Regions from separate parts of the Rhizobium sp. BR 362 genome, predicted to be linked through region 3. Evidence: riboswitches for the same ligand, from Rfam matches in the RefSeq annotation. Region 3 holds a riboswitch; each other region holds the start of a gene.

Region 1 (3,273 bases), on a different contig from region 3:
CAGGCCGGTGACGACCACCGAGGCGAGCGGCAGGCCGATGAACAGGGTGGCGAGCAGAAGCAGCACACTATCGGCCAGTTTAGCGGCGGGCAAGGTGCCGTCGATGCGCCGCACGGCGCGGCCGGCCGTCAGTCCGTGATCGTCCGGCGCTTGAAGCAAGGCCATCGCGCCTAAGATGGCGGCAGTTACCAAGATCTGCAGGAGGGATAGGGCCACGGCGCGGCCCGGGTCGAAATCGAAGCGCAGTGCCTGATAGATCGCCACTTCGAGCGTGGTCGCGGCCGGGCCGCCACCCAAGATCAGCACCAGCGTGAAACTGGTGGCGCAGAGCATGAAGATCAGGCCGGCGATGCCGGGAATGAGGCCGCGCAGTATTGGCCATTCGATGAAACGGAAGACGGAGGCCGGGCGCATGCCGAGCCCGCCGGCCATCAGCCAATATTCCGCCGGCACACGTTCCAGCCCAGCAAGCATCAGGCGGACAGCCAGCGGCAGGTTGAAGAAGACGTGCGCCAGCAGGATGCCCGTCAGCCCGTAGATGCTGACCGGCTGTGCCAGGCCAAGCCCCGTCAGCGCCTGGTTTAAAATGCCCTGACGCCCCCAGATGCCGAGCAGACCGAGCGCGCCGATCAATACCGGCAGGCCCATCGGAATAGCCATCAGCCGGATCAGCCAGAGCCGGCCGGGAAAGCGAGGCTGGCGCGCCAGCGCGCGGGCGACGGGAATTGCGAGAACAACGGAAAGCAGGGTGGACAGCGTTGCCTGCAGCAGGGTGAAGCGAAGCACGCGCAGAAGATAGGGATCGGTGAGCGGATTGCCGCCGGCGGATTTGATGCCGGCGGCAAGCAGGGTGGCGGTGGCAAGGCCGATGAAAAACACGATGCCGACGAGGCTGAAGGCCCCGCCGGCAATGGCACGTCTTCTCTCGGGCGCCGTCAATATCATCCAGATGTCAGTTCGTGCTGGTGGCGGCCAGCCATTCGTCGATCCAGATCTTGCGGTTCTTCTCGACCACATCGGGGCTCATCAGGAAGGTCTTCGACGGGACGACCAGCTTGCTGAAGGCGTCCGGCAGCGGCTCGGACGTGGCCGAGACCGGCATCATCCAATTGTTGGTGGAAATCGTGTCCTGAAAGCCGGGCGAAACCATGAATTTCAGGAAGTCGCGGGCAAGCTCCTTGTTCGGCGACGACTTGATCAGGCCGGCGACTTCGATCTGGATGTAGTGACCCTCGGAGAAGGCCGCTGCCTGATAGCGGTCGGTCTTGTCCGTGATCATGTGATAGGCCGGCGATGTCGTGTAGGAGAGCACCATCGGCGCTTCGCCCTTGGTGAAGAGATCGTAGGCTTCCGACCAGCCGGGCGTCACGGTGAGGATGCGACCCTTGAGCTTCGCCCAGGCATCGGCCGCCTTGTCGCCGTAGACCGACTTGACCCAGAGCAGCAGGCCGAGACCCGGCGTCGAGGTACGGGGATCCTCGATGACGATCTTCTGCGACGGATCGCCTTCGACCAGATCCTTCATGCTCTTCGGTGGGTTCTTAATCGCCTGCGTGTCGTAGACGACGGCAAAATGGCCGTAGTCGTAGGGAACGAAGACGTCGTCCTTGAAATCGCCGGGGACCTTGAGGCCCGATGTGTCTATGCCGCTCGCGTCGAACAGCCCGGTGTCCTTGGCTTCGTCGACGAGGTTGGTATCGAGGCCGAGAACGACGTCGGCCTTCGTGCCCGTGCCTTCCAACTTCAGGCGGGAAAGCAGCGCCACGCCGTCGGTGACGCTGACGTAATTGACCGTGCAGCCGCAGGTCTTCTCGAAAGCGGCCTTGACCTTGGCGCCCGGACCCCAGTCGGCGGTGAAGCTCTCATAGGTGTAGATGGTGAGCGTCTTGTCGGCGGCCTCGGAGTCCTGGGCGGCAAAAAGCGTTGCAGCGGCGGCGAGAGCCACGCCGGCAAACAGTGATAACAGCGATCGGTTGGGCATGACAGCGCCTCCTCGTTGGTTTGTCTTGAACGGGAAAAGGGCGCTATGATTTTGTCACGCGTCTAATCCCTCCGCCGGTGTTAGCCGGATCAGGTTCCGCGGGTTGGCCGGTGAAAGCCTCTCAGCCAGATGTCGTTGAATGACATAAGGCACCCCGTTAGAGCGTTGGCAGGTTTAGTCCTGTGACGGAGCGATGACAAGGGGATAAAGAAGGGGGAAATGATTCCCTTGTCGATTGCAGGACGCGTCTTACTCGGCGGCGTGCGCGGCCGCCTGGCTGTCGAGCTTCTTGGCGGCGCCGGGCAATTGCACGTTCTTCAATGTGATCGCCGTCAGCAGGCCGAGGAAGCAGATGGCGGCCGCCGTCATGAACAGCGGGCTGAAGGCGCTCGCATAGGCATTGGCGACGGCTTCGCGTGTGGCGTCCGGCAGAGCCGCCATCATCTTCGGCGTCAGTTCCTCGATGTTGGAGACTCCGGGAATGGAGACGCCGACATTGCCGAGCTTGGCGGCGATGATGGCGCCGTAGATGGAAATGGCGATCGAGGCGCCGCCCATCCGCGAGAGCGTTACGGCGCCGGTGGCAGCCCCGACATCACCCCTCGCCGCGGCATTCTGTACGCCGATGACGGGGACCTGCTGTGCCAGACCGATGCCGATGCCGTGCAGCAGCATCAGGGCGCCGATGAAAAAGATCGGCGTGCCGGCATGAACCTGCGCCAGCGTGGCGAAGGCGATGGTGCTGCAGGCCGCGCTGGCGATGGCGAAGGGCTTGTAGCGGCCCCTAGCCGAGATCAGCCGGCCAGCCGAAAGCGAACCGCAGACGATGCCGCCGGTCAAGAGTATGAACAGCAGGCCGGCCATGGAGGGCGACAGGCCGGTCGTCGTCTGCAGGAAGAGCGCGAAGTAATTGACCATGCCGATCGCGACCGCGCCGCTGGTGACCGAGATGATCAGCAGCAGGCCGAAGGTTGGGTTGCGGAAAAGCGTCATCGGTACGATCGGCTCTGGTGCGCGGCGTTCGACGGAGACCCAGGCCAGCGCACAAAGCGCACCGAAGGCGATGATGCCGAGGCATTGCGGCGAGAGCAGCGAACCGAAAAGCTCGGTGCCATCGGCGGCGAGCACGATGCTGGTGGTCGTCAGCGCCAGCAGGAGCGCACCGGCATAGTCGATCTTCGGCTTGCGGGCCGGTTTGCGGTAGGGCAGCATGAAGGCGAGGCCGGCCAGAACGATGAAGCCGATCGGTACGTTGACGAGAAAAATCGAGCGCCAGCCGAAGAGGTCGCTCA
Region 2 (3,273 bases), on a different contig from region 3:
CTCGGCAAGATCTCCCGCAACGGGTTGATCCGTCAGCGGGCGGAAGACGATCAGTCGCAGCGCCTCGTGCATGAGCTGCGTATAAAGACACCGTCCATCCATCAGGCAGTCAGGACGTTTTCCGGTGGTAATCAGCAGAAGGTGGTCATCGCTAAATGGCTGTTCCGCGGTCCCAAGGTGCTGATCTTCGATGAGCCGACCCGCGGCATCGATGTGGGTGCCAAGGCGGAGATCTACGAACTTCTGTGGAAGTTTGCCGGCGAAGGAAAAGGCGTCTTGGTCGTGTCGTCCGACCTGCCGGAGCTCATCGGCATTTGCCATCGCATCATCGTTTTCTCGGACGGCAAGATTGCCGGAGAGATATCTCGGGACCAATTTGACGAGAGCAGGATTCTCTCACTCGCTTACAAGGAGTACAGTCGTGTCCGGCAACATTGAAATGACGACTGAGGTCAAAAAGGCCGGCGTCTGGGACAAGCTTATCCGGATTTCGATGAAGGAAGCCGGTGTCGCCATTGCCCTCGTGCTAATCCTGATCTTTTTCTCGGCGACGGCCCCGTATTTCGCGACGCCGGAAAACTTCCTGAAGATTTTCGTGCAGATCGCCATAAACACCGTGCTGGCGTCCGGCATGACCTTTGTCATCCTTACCGGCGGCATCGATCTTTCGGTCGGTTCGCTGCTTGCCCTTTGCACGGTTATCGGCGCAACGATCATGATCGATCCCCGGTTTTCTCCGTGGCAGGCGATCGTTCTGGCTTCGCTGGCGTCGATGGGTACCGGCGCTGCCCTGGGTGCCATCAACGGATGGGTCTGCGAGAAGTGGAAGCTTCCATCCTTCATCGTGACACTCGGGATGCTGAATGTCGCAAGCGGCTTGGCGCGCGTCGTCAGCGATAACTCCACGATCACCGGTCTGCCGCAACCATTCGTTGATTTCGGAAATCTGATCTTCTTCGGGGTATTCCCCTCGATTTTTCTGATCGCGATCGTGGTGGTTCTCATCGGCTGGTTCGTGCTGCGCTACACCGTATTCGGGCGCTTCGTCTTTGCGATCGGCACCAATGAGGAGGCGGTCCGCTTGTCGGGCCACGAGCCCAAAAGATACAAGGTCGCCGTATTCACGATTTCCGGATTGACTGCGGGTATTGCGGCCATGGTCTATCTGCTCCGCCTCAATGTCGGTAGTCCGGTTGCGGGCATTGGCTATGAACTGAACGCGATTGCCGCAGTCATTATCGGTGGGACCAGTCTCTCGGGCGGAAAGGGCTCGATAATCGGCACGCTGGTCGGTGCCTGTATTCTGCAGGTCTTGTCGACTGGATTGCAGCTTCTGGGCGCCGACGACAACATCAAGCCGATCGTCATCGGTGCCGTCATCGTGTTGGCGGTTATCCTCGACAGCTATCGCGGCCGGTTGATGCGGATACTGGAAACGCGATGATTTTGGCGACGCTCCGCATCTGAGCGCAGCTTGTAGTGCGGTGCTTCGCGCTAACCGATTGCCCGGTCATAACCGGGCGATCTTTCCGAGCGTGAAACCGATCGAAATTCCCTGATCGCATCTTCAGGTGGGCGGAACCGCGGTTCCAGGGTTGACATGGGCTCAGCCGAGCACATAGTCTTTGCGATATTCACCAGGGGTGTCCCGGCAAGGGGCTGAGATACTGCTAGGCAATACGGCTTTGCCGATTGTGGGCGCAGTGACCCGTTGAACCTGATCCAGTTCATACTGGCGTAGGGACGGTGCAAGCGCTCGAAGGCTCGGATTCCCGCGTGGATTCCATGCCAGCGTCTTTCCATCATTCCGGCTGATTGACTGGGTCTCCAACCGCAACTTGGAGCCTCAAACCATGACCATTGCCGCAAATAACCTCACTCCGACCGTCACCACCGGCCCGCTGCCGGCATCACGGAAGATTTACATTCCCGGAGACATTCACACCGACATCCGCGTGCCGATGCGCGAGATCAGCGTCCATCCGACATCGGGCGAGCCGCCCGTCGTCGTTTATGATTCCTCCGGTCCCTATACTGTCGAGGGAGCAGATATCCGCATCGAGCAGGGTCTGTCGCAGCTCCGTCGCGACTGGGTGCTCGCCCGCGGCGATGTCGAGGCCTATGAAGGCCGCCATGTGCGTCCGGAAGACAACGGCTTTGTCACCGGCGAGCGGCTGACGCCAGAATTTCCCGCCAAACGCCAGCCCCTGCGCGCCAGGGATGGCAAGGCGGTCACTCAACTCGCCTATGCGCGGGCCGGCATCATCACGCCCGAAATGGAATTCATTGCCATCCGCGAGAATCTCGGCCGCAAAGCGAAAGCAGAAGCTTTGATTCGCGATGGCGAGAGCTTCGGCGCCCACATTCCGGATCATGTCACCCCGGAATTCGTCCGCCAGGAGGTCGCCGCCGGCCGGGCGATCATCCCCGCCAACATCAATCACCCGGAAAGCGAACCGATGATCATCGGCCGGAACTTCCTGGTGAAGATCAACGCCAATATCGGCAATTCCGCCGTTACCTCATCCATGGCAGAGGAGGTCGAGAAGATGGTTTGGGCCGCCCGCTGGGGCGCCGACACGGTCATGGATCTCTCGACCGGCCGCAATATCCACAACATCCGCGAATGGATCATCCGCAATTCACCGCTGCCGATCGGCACGGTACCGCTCTATCAGGCGCTGGAAAAGGTCGGCGGCGTTGCCGAGGAGCTGACCTGGGAAATCTATCGCGACACGCTGATCGAGCAGGCTGAGCAGGGCGTCGACTATTTCACCATCCATGCCGGCGTACGGCTGCATTACATTCCGCTGACCGTCAACCGCGTCACCGGCATCGTTTCGCGCGGCGGCTCGATCATGGCCAAGTGGTGTCTGCATCACCACAAGGAAAGCTTCCTCTACGAGCATTTCGAGGAAATCTGCGACATTTGCCGGGCCTATGACGTCTCCTTCTCGCTCGGCGATGGCCTGCGCCCCGGCTCGATCGCCGATGCCAACGACGCCGCGCAGTTTGCCGAGCTCGAAACGCTCGGCGAACTGACGAAGATCGCCTGGGCAAAAGATTGCCAGGTGATGATTGAAGGCCCCGGCCATGTTCCGATGCACAAGATCAAGGAGAACATGGATAAGCAGCTCGCCGTCTGCGGCGAAGCACCCTTCTACACGCTCGGGCCGCTGACGACCGATATCGCACCGGGTTACGATCACATCACCTCGGGCATCGGCGCGGCGATGATCGGCTGGTTCGGTACAGCCATGCTTTGCTATGTCA
Region 3 (3,273 bases):
GCAGCATGATGACCGATAACCAGACTTTTGCCGATGCGGAACAGGATGTACCCACCGTGGAAGACCATAGTGCCCGCAACAAACTCGTTATAGCCCTGCTGTTGGTGTCGGCTTTCGTCGTCATTCTCAACGAAACCATCATGGGTGTCGCGCTGCCCCATCTGATGGCTGATCTCGATATCACGGCAAGTGCGGCCCAGTGGCTGACCACGGCCTTCATGCTGACCATGGCCGTCGTCATCCCCGTCACTGGATATCTGCTGCAGCGCCTCAACACGCGTCCGGTCTTCATTCTTGCCATGTCGCTATTCAGCGCCGGCACGCTGATATCGGCGCTGGCGCCGGGGTTTGCCGTCATTGTCGTCGGCCGCATCGTGCAGGCTTCGGGGACAGCGATCATGATGCCGCTGCTGATGACGACGGTAATGACCTTGGTGCCTCCGGGATCCCGCGGCAGAACCATGGGCAATATCTCGGTCGTCATATCGGTAGCGCCAGCGATCGGGCCAACCATTTCCGGGCTCATTCTTTCCGCACTGGAATGGCGCTGGCTGTTCCTCCTGGTGCTGCCGATCGCCCTGTCTGCATTGGCGCTCGGCGCCTTGCGGATAAAGAACGTGACGGTTCCAACCACCGCGCCGATCGATATTCTTTCGATCTTCCTTTCCGCCATCGGCTTCGGCGGTTTCGTCTATGGTCTCAGCGGGCTCGGCGAAGCAGCACTTCACCCGCCGGTGATATCTCCCTGGATTCCGCTCCTGATCGGCGCTGTCGTCATCGCGGTTTTCATATTGCGCCAGTTGCAATTGCAAAAGCAGGAGAGAGCACTGCTCGATCTGCGCACCTTGACTACAAAGACATTCACGATCGCTGCGGCCATGATGGCCATTCTCATGATGTCGATGTTCGGCGTTTTCATTCTGCTGCCTATCTATTTGCAAAACGTGTTGGGATTATCGACGCTGCAAACTGGTCTATTGTTGCTGCCCGGCGGTCTGATCATGGGCCTTTGCGCGCCTACGGTCGGGCGCCTGTTCGACAAATACGGTCCGGCGCCATTGATCATTCCCGGAGCAATCATACTCAGCGTGGTGATGGGCGGACTGGTCTTCATTCAGCAGGATACGCCGTTTTGGATGCTGTTGATCGCCCATATCGTGCTCAGCATCGGTCTTGCGCTGATGTTTACACCGCTGTTCACCGTCAGCCTTGGATCGCTGCCGCCAAACCTCTATTCGCACGGCAGCGCCATGCTTGGCGCCACCCAACAGGTCGCTGGCGCCGCCGGCACCGCACTGTTCGTGGCGATCATGACCTTGCGGGCCACCAGCCTTTCGGCCGGCGGCGCCAACCTTCTTGTCGCAACGACCGGCGGCATCAAGGCGGCATTTCTCTGTGGGACGATCATCTCGCTCGGAGCGATCGTCGCTGCGCTGTTTATCAAGAAGCCTCAACACGGGCAGGATATGGGGCACCATCATTAGAACGATTTGCTAATGACAGGGCGGTCTTTCTCTGCGAAAAAGGCCCCGATGAGAGACAGGGGCGCCCGTCGCATGACGGGCTGAGAAGCACCCTTTGAACCTGAACCAGATAATGCTGGCGGAGGGAGTCGCTCGGGGTCTCGGCGTACTCTTATCGTCATCCCCCGCGTCTCGCCCCGCCCGAAAGGGGCGATATGCAAAACAAGACTCCTCCTGGCTCGCTGGCAGCCATGCGGACAAATCGGCCGCTGGTGCAATGCATCCCCAGCTTCGTCGCGATGGTACACGCCGAAGAGGAAGCCGGCGAATTCGCCGCCTGTATCAGAAGGGCGCTCCCATGATCCGAAACGTCCTCTCCATCGCGGGCTCCGATCCTTCCGGCGGCGCCGGTATTCAAGCCGACCTGAAGACATTTTCGGCACGCGGCGTCTATGGCATGGCGGCGCTGACCGCATTGACGGCCCAGAACACGCAGGGCGTTTCCGGCGTCCACCCCGTTCCCCCGCAATTCGTCGCCGAACAGATCAAGGCGATCTTTGCCGATGTTCGCGTCGACGCCATCAAAATCGGCATGATTGCCAATGCCGCAATTGCCGAAGCGGTTGCCGACGCGCTCGCTCCATATCGAAGCGTTCCGATCGTGCTCGACCCGGTGATGATTGCCAAGGGCGGTGCGGCGCTGCTTGCCGCGGATGCAGTCGACATCCTGACCGAGAGGCTTCTTCCTCTGGCCACGCTGCTGACGCCCAATCTGCCGGAGGCGGCCGCGCTTCTGCATGAGCCGGCTGCCGAAAATCGCGAGACGATGGCCCGGCAGGCGGAAGCACTTATCAAGCTTGGCCCGCGCGCCGTTCTGGTCAAGGGCGGACATCTTGCCGGCGATGAAAGCCCGGATGTGCTCGCAAGTCCGGAGGGTCTGACCTGGTTTGAGGCTGCCCGTGTTCCCACCATGAAAACGCATGGAACCGGCTGCACGCTATCCAGCGCTTTGGCAGCGGAGATCGCCAAGGGCTCGGCGCTGCCAGAAGCCGTCGCGATCGCCAAAGATTATCTCGCAGGCGCTGTTGCCTCAGCCGAAACGCTGTCGGTCGGAACCGGTCACGGACCGCTGCAACACTTTTATGCGCTATGGCCGGCATAGCCCATCAGTTTCGCGCGGCATTACGGCTTCAATTCCCGCTCGAATTCTTCGATCTGTCGGAGAACCCATGGATCATCGGCGGAATATTGAATGGTCTCCGGCTCCACCCACTTTCGGCGCCGATTTAGGATCCAGTCAATCAAAGCGAAAAGCAGCCGCATACGGATTATTCCTGCTCTTTGGGGACTTGAGAGCCCCGACCACCTGCCTCGTGAGCTGGATCGGTAGCCGAGCCTCGATCAACCGCAAGGCGTGCGGCGATTGTTTATTTGCATTTCGCTAAATGAACGGTAGCTGAACGAAGCGCAACTCACAGGCGAATAATTATACCGTCGCTGTTCGTTGGTCATGCCGCGCCTCTCGCTGTCGGATCTGGGTTCCACGCCCGATTTTTCTCCGAAACCTTATCTTACGACCGTCTTATTCTAACCCCGTTGATGGCTGCGCCGGCTTTGCTTTAGGTCGATGAACGTGTGCCAGAGAACCGTGGCAAGGATGATGGCGCCGCCGAAAAAGGTGGCGGCCGGCGGCCTTTCTGAAAAGAACAGCCAGACCCAGAAAGGCGTGAGCACGATCTCCATGGTCCCGATAAGAGCAGCTTCCGCGGGCGGCATGCGCTTCGCCCCGGCAAGAAACAGAACGAGCGCA

What was found. A riboswitch is a leader RNA that binds a small molecule or an ion and turns the genes downstream of it on or off. The one in region 3 is predicted to bind thiamine pyrophosphate.
Region 1: linked by a shared signal. The riboswitch ahead of thiB (thiamine ABC transporter substrate binding subunit) and the one ahead of QDY28_RS31000 (hydroxyethylthiazole kinase) in region 3 are both predicted to bind thiamine pyrophosphate.
Region 2: linked by a shared signal. The riboswitch ahead of thiC (phosphomethylpyrimidine synthase ThiC) and the one ahead of QDY28_RS31000 (hydroxyethylthiazole kinase) in region 3 are both predicted to bind thiamine pyrophosphate.

The regions. Positions count from the first base shown of each region.
Region 1 is NZ_JARWGH010000005.1:137,158-140,430, forward strand. It holds gene thiP (thiamine/thiamine pyrophosphate ABC transporter permease ThiP) at 1-945, opposite strand, end outside; gene thiB (thiamine ABC transporter substrate binding subunit) at 953-1,981, opposite strand; TPP riboswitch at 2,031-2,148, opposite strand; gene QDY28_RS09300 (MDR family MFS transporter) at 2,231-3,273, opposite strand, start outside.
Region 2 is NZ_JARWGH010000048.1:1,581-4,853, reverse strand. It holds gene QDY28_RS28430 (sugar ABC transporter ATP-binding protein) at 1-438, shown strand, start outside; gene QDY28_RS28425 (ABC transporter permease) at 422-1,444, shown strand; TPP riboswitch at 1,630-1,762, shown strand; gene thiC (phosphomethylpyrimidine synthase ThiC) at 1,854-3,273, shown strand, end outside.
Region 3 is NZ_JARWGH010000009.1:105,090-108,362, reverse strand. It holds gene QDY28_RS15085 (hypothetical protein) at 1-68, opposite strand, end outside; gene QDY28_RS15080 (DHA2 family efflux MFS transporter permease subunit) at 57-1,484, shown strand; TPP riboswitch at 1,532-1,628, shown strand; partial or broken gene QDY28_RS31000 (hydroxyethylthiazole kinase) at 1,679-1,798, shown strand; gene thiD (bifunctional hydroxymethylpyrimidine kinase/phosphomethylpyrimidine kinase) at 1,822-2,625, shown strand; gene QDY28_RS15070 (DMT family transporter) at 3,051-3,273, opposite strand, start outside.